DNA from 2 places in the Pseudoalteromonas sp. SCSIO 43210 genome. Region 1 is predicted to be linked to the other one. Evidence: predicted binding sites of a transcription regulator. Region 1 holds the regulator's gene; the other holds the start of a gene.
What was found. The regulator ArgR, encoded in region 1, controls arginine synthesis, uptake and breakdown. The targets are predictions, from matches to a motif close to ANTGAATANNTATTCANT.
Positions count from the first base shown of each region.

Region 2: a site for ArgR is predicted at 3,991-4,008, ahead of argC (N-acetyl-gamma-glutamyl-phosphate reductase). Genes of this name have one in related genera too.

Region 1 covers NZ_CP087225.1:519,425-527,482, reverse strand. The annotation lists gene rplU (50S ribosomal protein L21) at 1-66, opposite strand, end outside; gene ispB (octaprenyl diphosphate synthase) at 489-1,460, shown strand; gene mdh (malate dehydrogenase) at 1,546-2,478, opposite strand; gene argR (transcriptional regulator ArgR) at 2,704-3,171, shown strand; gene LOS73_RS02245 (Dyp-type peroxidase) at 3,185-4,084, opposite strand; gene LOS73_RS02240 (ABC transporter ATP-binding protein) at 4,133-5,182, opposite strand; gene LOS73_RS02235 (ABC transporter permease) at 5,183-6,814, opposite strand; gene LOS73_RS02230 (extracellular solute-binding protein) at 6,814-7,818, opposite strand.
Region 2 covers NZ_CP087225.1:3,976,099-3,984,156, reverse strand. The annotation lists gene LOS73_RS17430 (bifunctional diguanylate cyclase/phosphodiesterase) at 1-604, opposite strand, end outside; gene panP (pyridoxal-dependent aspartate 1-decarboxylase PanP) at 877-2,502, shown strand; gene argE (acetylornithine deacetylase) at 2,780-3,934, opposite strand; gene argC (N-acetyl-gamma-glutamyl-phosphate reductase) at 4,156-5,166, shown strand; gene argB (acetylglutamate kinase) at 5,167-5,934, shown strand; gene LOS73_RS17405 (ornithine carbamoyltransferase) at 5,942-6,874, shown strand; gene LOS73_RS17400 (argininosuccinate synthase) at 6,871-8,058, shown strand, end outside.

The sequences.
Region 1 (8,058 bases):
AAGACGAATCGTTTGACCTTCAGTCACACGATGCTGTTTACCACCACTTTGGAAAACCGCGTACATAATTAACTCCGTCTGTGCACCCTCAAATCGGTGCAACTAAAATATTCTTCGATAGGGCGCGAAGTTTACGCTAACGCGAAATAACTAGCAAGCCTATTTTGTAATTAAAATGAATAAAAAGTAGCTGCATTGAGAGTAATTCAATATTTCCCCCAGTTTATATTAATTGACCCTTTTGCCAAGTGCTTTTTAGCTGTTAAGCGAAATAAGTTAATGCGCTTAAATAGAGCTCTCGCTGTATAATATCTAAGCGCGACTCAGACTGCATATTGGTTATCTATTAATCAGTTATCTCAACCAATTAAGCTCTTATTCAGTACTTTAATAGTGTTTTTTCAATCAATCGTCACAAAATATCGAGCTAGTGCATTTTTTGTTGTACAATCTGCGCCGTTCACACATAAAAATTGGCTCGGAGATCAATGGATATAAAAGCTATCCAGGCGTTAATCGAAAGCGATATGAATGACGTCAATCAACTTATACATGCGCAAATGCGCTCAGATGTGGCGTTAGTTAATCAGCTTGGTTTATATATAGTTAGCAGTGGCGGCAAACGTGTTCGTCCAATGCTCGCAATTTTAGCAGCCAAGGCGCTCGGTTATCAGGGTAAAGATCACATAACACTTGCAACAATTGTTGAGTTTATCCATACAGCAACGCTATTGCATGATGATGTTGTAGATGAATCAAACTTACGACGTGGCACGCCTACAGCAAATGCTGAATTTGGTAATGCTGCTAGCGTATTAGTTGGTGACTTTATTTACACTCGCTCATTTCAGCTTATGGTTGGCCTTGGAAAAATGCAGATTATGCAAGTACTTGCCGATGCAACAAACATTATTGCTGAAGGTGAAGTATTACAGTTAATGAACTGCAATGACCCAGATACGACTGAAGCCAGCTATATGCAGGTTATTTACTCTAAAACGGCTAAATTATTTGAAGCAGCTACAGGCCTTGCTGCCATTATCACAGAGCAAGACCAAACGACACTTGATGCACTAAACCTATACGGTATGCATTTAGGTACTGCGTTTCAACTAGTAGATGACGTACTCGATTACAATGCAGACGCTGAGCAGCTAGGTAAAAACATTGGCGATGATTTAGCTGAAGGCAAACCAACCCTTCCGCTTATTTATGCTATGCAACACGGTAGCGAGCAGCAAACGCAACTTATTCGTGATGCAATAGAGCACAGTAATGGTATGGAGCATTTAGAAGAAATTTTAACTGCACTAAAACAAACTAATGCGCTTGAGTTTACAATGCAAAAAGCAGAGCTTGAGGCCGAAAAAGCCATTGCCTGTTTAGACTTTTTAGCTGAGTCTGACTATAAGCAAGCACTTATAAGCCTTGCCCGTATTGCGGTTGACCGCGACCACTAGTTTTAACTAGTTACACAGTGTGACATTAATTCTGAGCAATAAAAAAGCCTGCAAATGCAGGCTTTTTTGTTGCTTAAACCGGCTATTACGCCATGAAATCAACACCTTCTTTGATGTCTTTTTTCAATGTTTCAAGCATGTCATTTTTTGCTTTTGTTTCAAATGCGCTTAGTTCGCCGTAAGAAAGAATTTCTTCTACGCCGTTTTTACCTAAACGTACTGGATGTGCAAAGTACTCTGCATCGCCATTTTCAACAGCAACGTAAGCGTAATCTACAACTTCTTCACCTTGTAGGCCTTCAACTAAAGACATACAAAAACGAGCTGCAGCAGCACCCATAGATAGCGTAGCTGAACCACCGCCTGCTTTAGCATTTACAACTTCAGTACCCGCATTTTGGATACGTGGAGTAAGTGCAGCAACTTCTTCATCTGTGAAAGAAACACCTTCAACTTGAGAAAGTAGAGGCAGAATCGTTGTGCCTGAGTGACCACCAATTACTGGTACTTTTACAGTTGCTACGTCTACGCCTTTAAGTTCAGCAACAAATGCTTCTGAACGAATAACGTCAAGCGTAGTAATACCGAATACGCGTTTAGCGTCGTAAGTACCTGCTTTTTTGAATACTTCAGCAACAATTGGAACTGTGCCGTTTACTGGGTTAGTAATAATACCTACTAACGCTTTAGGACAGCTGGCAACAATGCCTTCTGCTAACGTTTTGATGATGCCAGCATTTACATTGAATAAATCAGCACGATCCATACCTGGTTTACGTGGCATACCCGCTGGTATAAGCACGATGTCAGAACCTTCAAGCGCTTTATTTAAATCGTCTGCGCCAAAGCCTGCAACTTTAACATCTGTTGGGATGTGAGAAAGGTCAACCGCAACACCTGGTACTACTGGTGCAACATCATAAAGTGATAATTCAGAGCCAGCTGGTAAGCCTGTTTTTAATAATAAAGACAACGCTTGGCCGATACCGCCTGCAGCACCTAATACAGCAACTTTCATTGGAATTCTCCGTCATTTGAGGTAGGAAATATTTGTGGCTCTTAAGATAATGAAATTAGCGACTAAAAACAAATTTATCCTGTCTATTTCAAGTATATTTTCGACCATAGTCGTAAACTTTTGTGATTTAACGCATCAAACTGGCAAGTTAACTAAACAACTGCTGCATAATTATTCATTATTGTGTAGAATTTGCAGCATAAATAACAAAAATGAATAAAGACTATGCAACCACAAGATAAACAAGAAGCACTGGTAAAAGCATTTAAATCGCTTTTAAAAGAAGAAAACTTTGGCTCTCAAGGCGAAATAGTTGATGCGTTAAAAGAGCAAGGCTTTGACAATATAAGCCAAAGTAAAGTATCACGCATGTTAAGTAAGTTTGGCGCTGTACGCACACGTAATGCCAAGCAAGAAATGGTTTACTGCTTACCTGCTGAAATGGGTGTACCTACGGCTAAAAGCCCATTACGCCAATTAGTAATCGACATTATGCACAACGAAATGATGATCATCATTCGTACCAGCCCAGGTGCGGCTCAGCTTATTGCACGTTTATTAGATTCATTAGGTAAAGCAGATGGCGTACTAGGAACTATTGCCGGCGATGACACTATTTTTATCGCCCCGGCTAAAATATCTGAAATAGACGTGACACTTGAACGCGTTCGCATTTTATTTGATACGGTTTGATTATTAATCGTAATTAAATCTGTTTTAAAAATCCGACCGAAGGTGCAAAAAAAGCAGAACCCATATCGGCTTGAGTAAAATCAAGCCAGTGGTCGTAACAATCACCTTCGCCTAAACGGCTTTTAAGTATTTTTTCGAACGCGGTTCCTGTACATGCACATGTAATTGATAACATTCCCTGCTCATACACATCGCCATAAGGCATGCTTTGATTTAATAGTAGCGGTTGCCCATCTTCGTCTTTTAGTTCACTACGCGAAGCATGGCTGGTTTCGATCGCGGGGGTAATTAGTGTGTTATCAAGGCGCGTACGACCCATTATTTGCTCTTGCTCACTTAATGATAAATGCTGCCACACAGTTAAGTCATGCTTATAACGTTGTACATGAATATAACTTCCTTGATCTTCAAAGCTACCCGGTTTATTTATTAGTGCCGTCGCACGCTTTTTTCTACCATGAGCAGAATCGCCACCATAAATAAAGCCATTAAAGTCTCGTCCATCTAAAAAGCGAAAATTACGAACCTGCTCTACCAGCTCTACATCAGGAGCAAATAACTTTAATACTTGCAGGGCAAATAAATGGTTAACGTCTTCACGGTCAGAGCGAATTTGCACAAACAAATCACACGGTTGCACGCTCATTTGGTGATCGCTGTGATTTATATTAGGAAAGCTCTGTAATTCGCTTGGAATGTACTCAGGAAGGATATGTGGCCAATATTGCGCACCAATAGCGACCATACAAGAGAGCATTGATTCTGAAAACTGATCGCTAAATTCTTCTTCAATAGCGCTTACTTGCTTTAGTTTTACGCGTAACGATTCATCTTGACCATCAAACACATTAAAAAATAAGTGCAAACCGTGTAAGTTTGCTTCAGCACAAATCCCTGATTGCGCTTGCGCCATTGTTATTCCTTAGTTTTATAGATAAAAACACAGCGAATAACAAATTAATTATGATTCGAAAAAGTTCACCGTGTGAGGTTTTATTTTTATTATAACCTGCTCATTTTTTTCAAATGATTGGTCATATTGTGCAGCAACTTCAACTTCTTGCTCAGCAATAACGACAGTGTAAACATACGCTGAACCAATAAAGCGACTACTTAATATTGTAGCTCGTTCACAGTGTCTGTCACATAGATTATCACTTACCAATTCAATCTGGTGAGGACGAACATATATTTTCCCTACACTCGCTCTATGCTCATGTCCAATATATGATTTAACTAAGCCAAACGGTGTATTATATTCAGTTGTCGTTAATACTTCTGCCTCTAAGTATATGCCTTGACCCAGAAACTCTGCAACCTCCTTTGAGCTTGGGGCTGCAAAAAGCTGTTCTGGCGTGCCTTGTTGCGCAATTTTACCGCGATGCATAATGGCAAGTGTATCGGAAAAGGCAAATGCCTCTTCTTTTGAGTGCGTAACAAATACAGCAGAGACTTGTGTTGCCTTAATAATTCGACGTATATCGGCAATTAATTCAAAGCGTACTTGTGTGTCGATGTTTGAAAAAGGCTCATCAAGCAATAACAAACTAGGTTTATAAGCTAATGCACGAGCGATAGCGACGCGTTGCTGTTGGCCACCCGATAACTGATGAGGAAATCTATCGGCACAGCCAATTAAATGAACAAGCTTAAGCATTTCATCAACACGTTGCTGCTTTTGGGCTTTACTCATTTTACTAAGCCCAAATGCGATATTATTTGCCACCGTTAAATGCGGAAACAATGCATAGTCTTGAAACATCATGCCGATGTTACGATGCTCAGGTGAGACAAAAGATTGCTCATCACTCACTAATTTACCGTCTATAAAAATAGACCCTTGCTTGGCTTCAATTAAACCTGCAATGGCTTTTAATGTGGTTGTTTTACCGCAACCACTTGCACCGAGCAGACAAACAATTTCATCTTTGCCCACTGTTAAATCTAAATCATGAATAACCTTTGTACCGTTATAGTGATAGCTCACGCCTTGTAAAATTAAACTACTCATTTAACTACGTTGCTCCATAGAACGATTAATAAAATACAAAGGAATAAACCCGACAATAACAATAAATAATGCCGAAATTGAAGCAAGCTCTAACTGCTCGTCACTCACATACTGAAATACATGAGTTGCTAAGCTTTCAAAATTAAACGGTCTGAGCAATAACGCCGCAGGTAGCTCTTTCATGCACTCAATAAACACCAGTAATGCCGCCGTAAGTAGTCCACGGCGTAATAAAGGTAGATGTATTAAACGCAATGTTTGCCCTTGGCTTTTACCCATTGATTGACTTGCCATATCGAGTGATGGGCTAATGCGTAAAAAACTCGATTCTATCGCTCCGTGTGCGATGGCATAAAACCTAACAATGTAAGCAATAATAATAGTAAGAATACTGCCTGTAAGCAGTAAACCTATATCTAAATTATATGGTTCGAGCGCTTCATTGATGGTGTTTTCTAATAATGTAAGTGGTAATAAAACAGCAATAGCGAGCACTGTACCAGGCAATGCATAGCCCGTACTGGCTAAACGCCCAGGAATAAGCGGATACGTTTGCTTTGCAACACGCTGATAAAAAACCACAAAAATACTCAACGTAATGGTTATTACACTCACTATCCCTGCTACTTTTAAACTTTGCCAAGCATAGCTAAAAAACTCAATGTTCCACGCTTTATCAAAGTAGGTAATTGCGTAGTTTACGAGTACTGCAATGGGAATTAAAAAAGCGATAAGTAAAATAAAGCCACAAAATGCAGTTGCTAGCCAAGCCGACTTTCCTTTTAATACATAGAGAGATTCGCTATTTACACTTGATTGGCGCTCAAATACCGCTTGGTTACGGCGGCTAAAGCGTTCTGCCATTAATGCCAAAAATAAAAGTAAGAGCATTACACCCGATATTTTAGCGGCCGCTGTAAGCGAATAATAACCAAACCATGTGTCATATACGGCGGTCGTTAATGTGCTCACGGCAAAATAGCTGACGGTTGCAAAGTCAGCCATAGTTTCCATACTAATGAGTGCAAGAGCCGCAACAATTGCGCCGCGAGAGAGCACTAAACTTACTTTAAAAAAACTTTGTTTAGGAGATAGCCCCATTAATTGACTAGCTTGTACTAATTTGAATGACTGTTCGCGAAGGGCTGTTTTAAAAATTAAAAATAAATACGGGTAAAGTACCAAGGCAATCATAACGATAGCGCCAGGTAGTGTACGTATATCAAAAAACCAATAGTCACTAGGTGATTGCCAGCCAAACCATTTTCTAAGTGCTATTTGCACAGGGCCCGCATAGTCTAATAAATCAGTGTATACATAGGCAATAATATAGGTAGGCATAGCAAGGGGCAGCATAAGTGCCCATTCAAACTGCTTTTTACCAGGAAAACTACAGTAAGCAGTAAGCCAACCGAGTGGCAGCGCAATAGCACAGCTAAGCACACAAACGCCTAAAACCAGCAACACAGTATTAGTAATGTAATCCCAAAGCACTGTATCCCAAAGATGAGAAAACACCTCAGAGTTACCTTGCAGAGATTCAAAAAGAAGAAAAAACAACGGGGCCGACAGAATCAAACCCGTCGACCACGCAAAGAGCTGCCATTTAGACAGCTTAAATTTATAAGTCATTAAAGATCGAACTTCACCTCATCAATCAGCTTAAGCGCTAACGGACGATATTTACTGATCTCATCGAGTGGCAAGCTGTCTTCCTTAAAGCTCCCCCAAGACGCAACCAAACTGGATAATTGCACACCTGGCTTAACTGGATACTCCATATTTAGTGAGGCATACATGTTTTGTGCTTTATTGTCGGTCATATACTCTATGAGTTTCAAGGCATTTTCAGGATTTTTAGCGAACTTAGTAATAACCGCACCCGATACATTTATGTGCGAGCCACGATTAATTTGGTTCGGGAAATTAATATTTACCGCTTCCGCCCAACCTTTTTGTTCTTTATCTTGCAACATTTTTCCAAGGTAATAACTATTACCTAACGCTAAATTGCACAAACCTTCTTTAACAGCTTTAACTTGAGCACGGTCGTTACCTTGGGGTTTGCGCGCTAAATTAGCTTTGACGCCTTCAAGCCATGTTTTAGTATCAGCCTTACCATGGTGAGCTATCATTGATGCAACAAGCCCCAAATTATAAGGATGCTTACCCGAACGAGTGCAAATTTGACCTTTATATTTAGGATCAGCCAACTCTTCATAAGTTAGGTTTGGTAACGCACCTACTCGCTCTTTTGATGAATAAACATTACGCACACGCTTTGTTAGCGCAACCCACTGGCCTTCGCCATCACGAAATGCTGCAGGCACATTATTATTTACGCTGTCACTTTTAATAGTTTGCGTTAACTTTAAATCTTCTAATTGAATAAGTGCACTAAAGTTAGAAGTTAGTACTAAGTCGGCTTTGCTATGTTTTCCCTCGCGCTTAACACGTTCAATTAATCCTTTTTTAGCAAAAACAACATTCGTTTGGATGCCGGTTTGTTTTGTAAAATCATCCAAAATTGGCTGTATTAAAAACGGTTGGCGAAAAGAGTAAATATTAACGACGTCGTTTGCAAAGGCTGGCGCCGATACTATTAATCCTAAAGTGATAGCGAGTGTCTTCATTATTCCACCTAAATAATAATTATTATCAAATAATTCTACCGTGAACAGTTAAAAAGTGCACACCTTAAATAGCTGTAAGTAGGTAAAAGGTGTCTAAAACAGAAATGTCATGTAAGACATCTCTCACGGATGTGACAGCCAATGAGTAAAAAGCAACATATAAAACAAGCATTAATTAAATAACCAATTGAAAATAAAGAATTAATAAACTTTAGCTATTGCATAAATACTAATTAAATATAG
Region 2 (8,058 bases), 1.5 Mb from region 1:
AAAAGAAGCTCGCCATAGCGGCCGCCTTTGATACACTTTCTTTAAGTTTTTGGTTTAAATCATAAATGGTGATATCAGCACCTGTTATGTAGGTTTTACCATTAGTGCTATCAACATAAGGGATAAAAATAGTTTTAAAATGTCCCCATTGATCTGCTGATATTTCAAATACAGGCTCTGTCGAATAAAAAGCACTAATGTTCGCCTTAGTGGCTTCAGGGTAAAGATCTAAAAACTGGGTTACTTTGCCATTGCTTTGGTCTTCTTTTGTATAACTCGATGCACTAAAGTAGACTTTGTTATCTTGAAGTACCATCGCGTATACATAAGCAATGTTGAGTGCTTGGGCAAAGTCAGAAAGTTGCTTACTCTTTTTTTGATAATCAGAAAAACTAATCGTTTTTCCCTGATTAACTTTATTTAGGTATGTATCGCCGAGTATATGCTTAACACTGGTGGCTGCGTTAAGTAAGCGCGTATCAACAGAGTGCATTATATCTGCGCGTGTTGTTTGGTAAGTATAATAAACGTAGGTAAGTAAACTGATTAAAAATAGACTAAAACCCGCCATTAACCAACTTACCCTTACTCTTCCTTTTAGCATGTGCTTCCCTTTTTTGTTATTTTTTTATTATACGCAAAATATATAAATGCCCAATAATTAATTCTTATTTATTGGCAAGGCTTAAATATTAATTAAATTATCACTTTTTTGTCATGTCTTTGTCTGCTTTTATGGCTTTAAGCGAGACATTTTAGTTATATTGCAGTAAAGTTAGCGCAATTAATTAAAAACACTGTTACTTAAAATAACGCCTTAATTTGGCGTGTTTCATAGACAAACACGTGTTTTAGCTACACACACTAGGTATTGAGATGGATCAAAAGCGTTGTGCCGTCGCCTCTAAAGAAAGCCTTAAGCGTATATTTACTGTACCTGAAGCGCCAGACTCAACTTTAAGCAAAATCGAGCTTGAAATTTCGAGTAATTTAGCAGGTTTCTTAAACGAAAATATTGCGGCAATTGAAAAACCATTACATGAAATAGAAAAAGACTTTCAATCGGCAGTGATCCCAGAAGATCCAACGTTTGTATCTGCTTATGCCCAAGACATTATGGAGCAACTTGTTGCGCATTCTGTGCATACAGCTGCGCCTAGCTTTATTGGTCACATGACCTCTGCTTTGCCGCATTTTTTATTACCGCTGTCAAAACTGATGGTAGGGCTAAATCAAAATCTAGTAAAAATAGAAACATCTAAAGCGTTTACGCCTCTTGAACGTCAAGTACTTGGGATGATGCATCATCTAGCTTATGGGCAAGAAGATTCATTTTATTCTAAATGGATGCACAGTGCTAAAACCTCATTAGGTGCATTTTGCTCTGGTGGTACGGTTGCTAATATTACTGCGCTTTGGATTGCGCGAAACCGTTTATTAAAACCGGATGGCGATTTTAGAGGTATAGGCGCACAAGGCTTAATTGCCGGTATGCTGCATTATGGCTATAAAGGTTTAGCGGTATTAATATCAGAACGTGGACATTATTCATTAGGTAAATCGGTTGATTTACTCGGCATTGGTCGCGATAACTTAATTGGTATTAAAACCTGCGAAAATAATAAAGTCGATGTAATAGCGATGCGCGAAAAAGCACGTGAGCTTGAAGCGCAAGGCATTAAAGTAATGGCCATTATTGGGGTCGCGGGGACAACCGAAACCGGTAATATTGACCCACTGGACGAAATGGCCGATTTGGCACAAGATATTAACTGCCATTTTCATGTAGATGCTGCATGGGGAGGAGCGACGCTTTTATCAAACACGCATCGTCCTTTATTAAAAGGAATTGAGCGAGCAGATTCAATTACCATTGATGCACACAAACAAATGTATGTACCCATGGGCGCTGGTTTAGTTTTATTTAAAGATCCTGCTGCAACTGATGCAATAGAGCACCATGCTGAGTATATATTACGTAAAGGTTCAAAAGACTTAGGTAGTCACACGCTTGAAGGTAGTCGCCCAGGTATGGCGATGTTAGTACATGCTTGCTTACGTGTTATTGGTCGTAAAGGCTACGAGATGTTAATCGATCGTAGTATAAAAAAAGCACATTATTTTGCTGGTTTAATTAAAGCAGATGAAGATTTCGAACTTATTTCAGAGCCTGAGCTGTGTTTACTAACGTATCGTTATGTACCTAAACAGATTAAGCAGGCAATAAAAGATGCTGATGCAACAACACGTTTAGACATTTTTGCATCACTTAATCGTTTTACTGCGAGTATGCAAAAGCGTCAGCGGGAGTCTGGTCGCTCGTTTGTATCACGTACACGCCTAACGCCATCTAAATACGATAATCAACCTACTGTTGTATTTAGAGTGGTCCTTGCAAACCCACTTACATCAGGCGCTATTTTAAAAGATATTTTAGCCGAGCAAAAAGAACTAGCTAAAACAGATCCTGTATTTAAAAAGTACCTCAGTAAGTATATGTAGCTAATAGGGTGTAATTTAAAACAAGAAGACGCTTAATTGCGTCTTTTTTTTACTTGGTTACTTAATAAACTTGAGGGATTAAACCTAACGCTAATTTCTTATTTACAACTGTATGAACACAGGAGTAATACCAATCCGCTTAAATATAGGGTCTATTTAACGTTAAGGAAATTACGCTAGAACTAGGCAAAAAATTTTGTATCTAGTTGCTCTAAATAATTATTTTCTGTTGTCATCGATAAGATTTTTTTATCTCAAAATAGGGCACTTAATTAAGTTAATTGATATTAAAACAGCTGGCTTTAATAATGTTACTGATAATTTTTTGTGACGGTTTTATTTTTTCCATTGCTAAAAACTCATCAGGCTGATGGGCTTGATCTATTGAGCCCGGCCCCATAACGATTGTTTCACACCCTAATTGCTGAATAAAAGGTGCTTCAGTACAGTAATTAACAGCTATTGCTTTTTGCCCTGCTATTTTTTCAGCTAATATCACTAAAGCACTGTCGGTGTTGCCAGTAAAGGCTGGTATTGGCTCGTGTAAATCAATTACGCTGACCGCATTGGGGTATTGTTGATTTATCTCTTTCGTTGCATCAAGTATTAATGCTTGTAACTCTTTTACACTCAAACCTGGTAATGGGCGCATATCTATATGCATTTCGCAGCAAGCACAAATTCGGTTAGCGTTGTCGCCGCCATGAATATTACCAAAATTTAATGTTGGGTAAGGTATTTCAAAGTGGCTTAATGAATACTTATGCTTTAACTGCTCTTTTAAGAACAATAATTTTGAAGTCACTTTATGCATGATTTCTATGGCGTTGAGACCACGTTCGGGATCAGAGCTATGACCTGAGCGTCCAATTACTCTAATCGCTGTACTCATATGTCCTTTATGTGTAAATACCGGTGTCATATCAGTAGGTTCACCAATTATACATCGCGCAGGTTTTAAATTTGGGTGCTTACATATTTGCTGTGCACCTGCCATTGTGGTTTCTTCGTCGGCAGTGGCGAGTATTAAGATAGGCTGGGTTTGCTGCTTTTCATCAAGTTCACTAATCGCTTGTAATACAAACGCAAAAAAACCTTTCATATCAATGCTACCGAGCCCATATAATTTATTGTCGAGTTCGGTAAGTTTAAACGGATTATGATTCCAGCGACTATCATCAAACGGGACAGTATCGGTGTGGCCCGCGAGCATTAATCCACCATCTCCTTTGCCACGTTTAGCTAATAAGTTATAGCGACCTTTACCTCCTTCTAATTCAATGATTTCACATGTAAAGCCAAGTGTTTCGCACCACCTCGCAAGTAGTTCAATTACGCTTTTATTACTCATACACTGACTATCTTCAATTGCACTGATAGACGGAGCTGCAATCAATTGTTGATACATAGAAATAAACGATGGCAAAGGCATAAAAAAATCCAAAATAAGTATTCAATTTAATTGCATAACAATATAAAAGTATTTATGATGAATATCAATTCACTTTTTAAGCATAAATATATTAAAGTAACGTTATGAAAACAATGCGACGATAATCAAAATTCATTAATAAAAGGCTAAATTAGCGCCAAGGCTAGTTTAAGCGAACAAGATAGACAAGTAACAACTAATTTTAAGATAACGAGTAACAAATGAATGTAGTGATTATTGGCGCAAGCGGTTACAGCGGCGCAGAGTTAGCAAGTTTAGTTGCTAAACACCCAAACTTAACTTTAGCGGGTTGTTATGTATCAGAAGGCAGCTTAGATAAAAATAAATTGCTAAGTGATTTATATCCTGAACATCTAGGCTTGCTCGACTTACCATTACTCCCTCTTGGTGAATCAGCTTTTGATTACATTCAAACTAGTGCTGACTATGTGTGCTTATGTACAGACCATAAAGTGAGTGTTGATTTAGCACCGCGTTTTTTAGCAATGGGTAAAAAGGTATTTGATTTATCTGGTGGCTATCGCCTTGCAAGCAATGATGATTACGTTACATATTATGGTTTTGAGCACCAACATCCTGAGCTATTAAATAAAGCTGCTTATGGTTTAGCTGAGTGGAATGGCGAAGCTATTGCCAATGCACGGTTAGTCGCTGTTGCTGGATGCTACCCAACGGCCGCACTAAATGCATTAAAGCCTTTGCAACAAGCCGGTTTATTAAGCGAACAGAGTATTATTATTAATGCGGTATCGGGAGTTACCGGCGCAGGGCGTAAAGCCAGTGTAGGAACGCATTTTTGTGAAGTGTCGCTTGCACCTTATGGTTTGTTTAATCATCGCCACGGTCCTGAAATTGAGCAACATCTTGGTCACCAAGTCTTATTTACGCCGCACTTAGGCAATTTTCCTCGTGGTATTTTAGAAACTATTTATGTGCAGTTAAAGCCTGAGGTAACAAGTGAGCAAGTAACACAAGCGTATCAGGTACTTGCCGATGAGCCACTTATTCGTTTATTAGGCGATAAAATCCCATCAATAAAAGGTGTAGCTAAGCAACCTTATGTTGATATTGGTTGGCAGCAGCAAGGATCGCAATTAATTGTTATTGCAGCAATAGATAATTTATTAAAAGGCGCTGCAGGTCAAGCTTTACAGTGTATTAATCTATCAATGAATTTAGAGCATACCACGGGCTTAAAAGGAGCGTTTTAAATGAGTAAAAAAACGTGGGTTATTAAACTAGGTGGTGCTGTACTTAATACAGAAAACGCGGCTAAAGCATTGTTTGATGTACTTAATGAGCAACAAAATGCTCAGTTTGTAATTGTACACGGTGGCGGTGCACTTGTTGATACTTGGCTAAAAGAAGCTGGTTTTGCCAGTGCTAAGCACCAAGGTTTGCGTATCAGCCCTGCAGAGCAAATGCCTTACATCGTAGGTGCACTAGCAGGTTGTGCCAATAAACAATTAATGACTCAGGCTATTAGTGCAGGGCATAAACCGGTTGGGTTAAGTTTGTATGAAGCGGGTGTTACTGCTACTCAAAAGTTAAAAGCACTTTGTTTAGTAGGTAAATGTACAAGTAACGATGATTCTATTATTAACGATTTACTTAAAATTGGCAGGCTACCGATCGTTAGCTCTATCGGTTTTGATGAGCAAGGCCTTTGGTATAACGTAAATGCTGATGAAGCTGCAGCGGCTATTGCTAGTAATTTAAACGCAGAACTTATTTTTATGACTGATGTAGAAGCGGTGCTTGACGCAAATAAGCAGCCCTTACATCAACTTGACACAAAACACATTGATACTTTAATAGATGAAGGAGTAATTGTGGGCGGGATGGAGGTCAAAGTTAAGACCAGCCTTCACGCTGCCCAACATTTACGACGCGGTGTGTATATTTCCAGCTGGCAAAAGCCAGAAAATTTAACTGACTTGCTTGAAGGCAAGCATGTCGGAACTAAAATTACACCATAGGTTTATTATGTTTAAGAATTTTTTAACCGGTTTAGAATTAGACCAAGAAGGCGCACTTAATTTACTAAAGTTAGCGCAAGACATTAAAGTAAAACCAGAGAAATACAGCCAAGTATTAGCTGGTAAATCGGTTGTAACGTTATTTGAAAAACAAAGTTTACGTACGCGTTTATCATTTGATATAGGTATTAATCGTCTTGGTGGTCACGCGGTTTATTTAGATCAGCAAAATGGCGCTATGGGTGCACGCGAATCAATTAAAGATTTCGCTCTTAATATTTCAACATGGGCTGACGGGATTGTAGCGCGTGTTAATCAACACAGTACGCTAACTACATTAGGTGAATATTCATCGGTACCGGTGGTTAATAGTTTGTGTGATTTGTATCACCCGTGCCAAGCACTCGCTGATTTTTTAACGCTTCAAGAAGTACATGGAGATGTAAGTGAGCTTAAAGTTGCTTACTTAGGTGAAGGTAATAACGTAACTCATTCATTGATGTTGTTAGCAGCTACACTAGGTACAGATTTTGTAGCTGTAACACCAAAAGGGTGCTCACCAGATTCACAAATACTTAAAAAAGCAGAGCAGATTGCAGCAATGAACGGTGCATCAGTTATGGTGAGCGACAGAGTTGAAGCTGCTGTTGGCGCAAATGTTGTTTACGCAGATACTTGGGTATCAATGGGTAATACAACACCAATTGAGCAAGTTAAAGCCAAGTATATGCCATATCAGCTAAATCAGGCATTGCTAGATCAAACCGGTGCTACGACGGTATTACACTGCCAACCGGCGCACCGTGAATTTGAAATTACCTCAGAGGTAATGGATGGTCCAGCATCTAAAATTATTCAACAAGCAGAGAATCGTATGCACGCGCAAAATGCTCTGCTAGTTACATTATTAAATCCAAATTTTGTTAAGGAACACCTATGAGTTCAATTAAAAAAGTCGTTTTAGCCTATTCAGGTGGTCTTGATACATCGGCTATTGTGCCATGGTTAAAAGAAAACTATGGTTGTGAAGTTGTTGCGTTTGTAGCAGATGTAGGTCAAGGGGCAGAAGAACTTGAAGGCGTAGAAGCTAAAGCAATTGCCTCTGGTGCATCTGAATGTTATGTAGTTGACTTAAAAGATGAAATGGTAAGTGATTACATTTACCCAACACTTAAAACGGGCTCAATTTATGAAGGCACTTATTTATTAGGTACCTCTATGGCGCGCCCAATTATAGCTAAAGCGCAAGTTGAAATAGCGCGTAAAGTAGGCGCTGATGCACTTTCTCATGGTTGTACTGGTAAAGGTAATGACCAAGTTCGTTTTGAATCATGCTTTGCAGCACTCGCACCTGATTTAAAAGTAATTGCGCCATGGCGTGAGTGGGACTTATCGAGCCGTGAGTCATTACTTGATTACTTGGCGGATCGTGACATTCCGTGCTCAGCATCAGCGACAAAAATTTACAGCCGTGATGCTAACGCATGGCATATTTCACACGAAGGTGGCGAGCTTGAAGACCCATGGTGTCAACCAACTGAGCAAGTATGGACATGGACTAATTCTCCAGAGCAAGCACCAGATAAATCAGAACTCGTAACTTTAAAAGTTGTTGAAGGCGAAGTGGTTGCTGTAAATGGCGAAGAACTTAAACCATATGACTGTTTAGTTAAATTAAACGATATTGCATCACCTCATGGTGTTGGTCGTGTTGATATTGTAGAAAACCGTTTGGTAGGCATGAAGTCACGCGGTTGCTACGAAACGCCCGGCGGTACAGTTATCATGGCAGCACTTCAAGCAATTGACGAGCTAGTGCTTGATAAAGCAAGCCGTAAATGGAAAGAAGTGCTGGGTGGTGAATTTTCGCATTTAGTATATGACGGCCGCTGGTTTACACCACTTAAAGATTCTATTTTAGCCGGTGCAGAAGCGCTTTCTAAAGTGGCAACAGGTGAAGTCGTACTTAAATTATATAAAGGTCAAGTAACTGCGGTTCAAAAGCAGTCGCCAAATAGTTTATATAGCGAAGCATTTGCCACATTTGGTGAAGATGATGTGTATGACCAATCACACGCTGAAGGCTTTATTCGTTTATTCTCGCTTTCAAGCAGAATTTCAGCA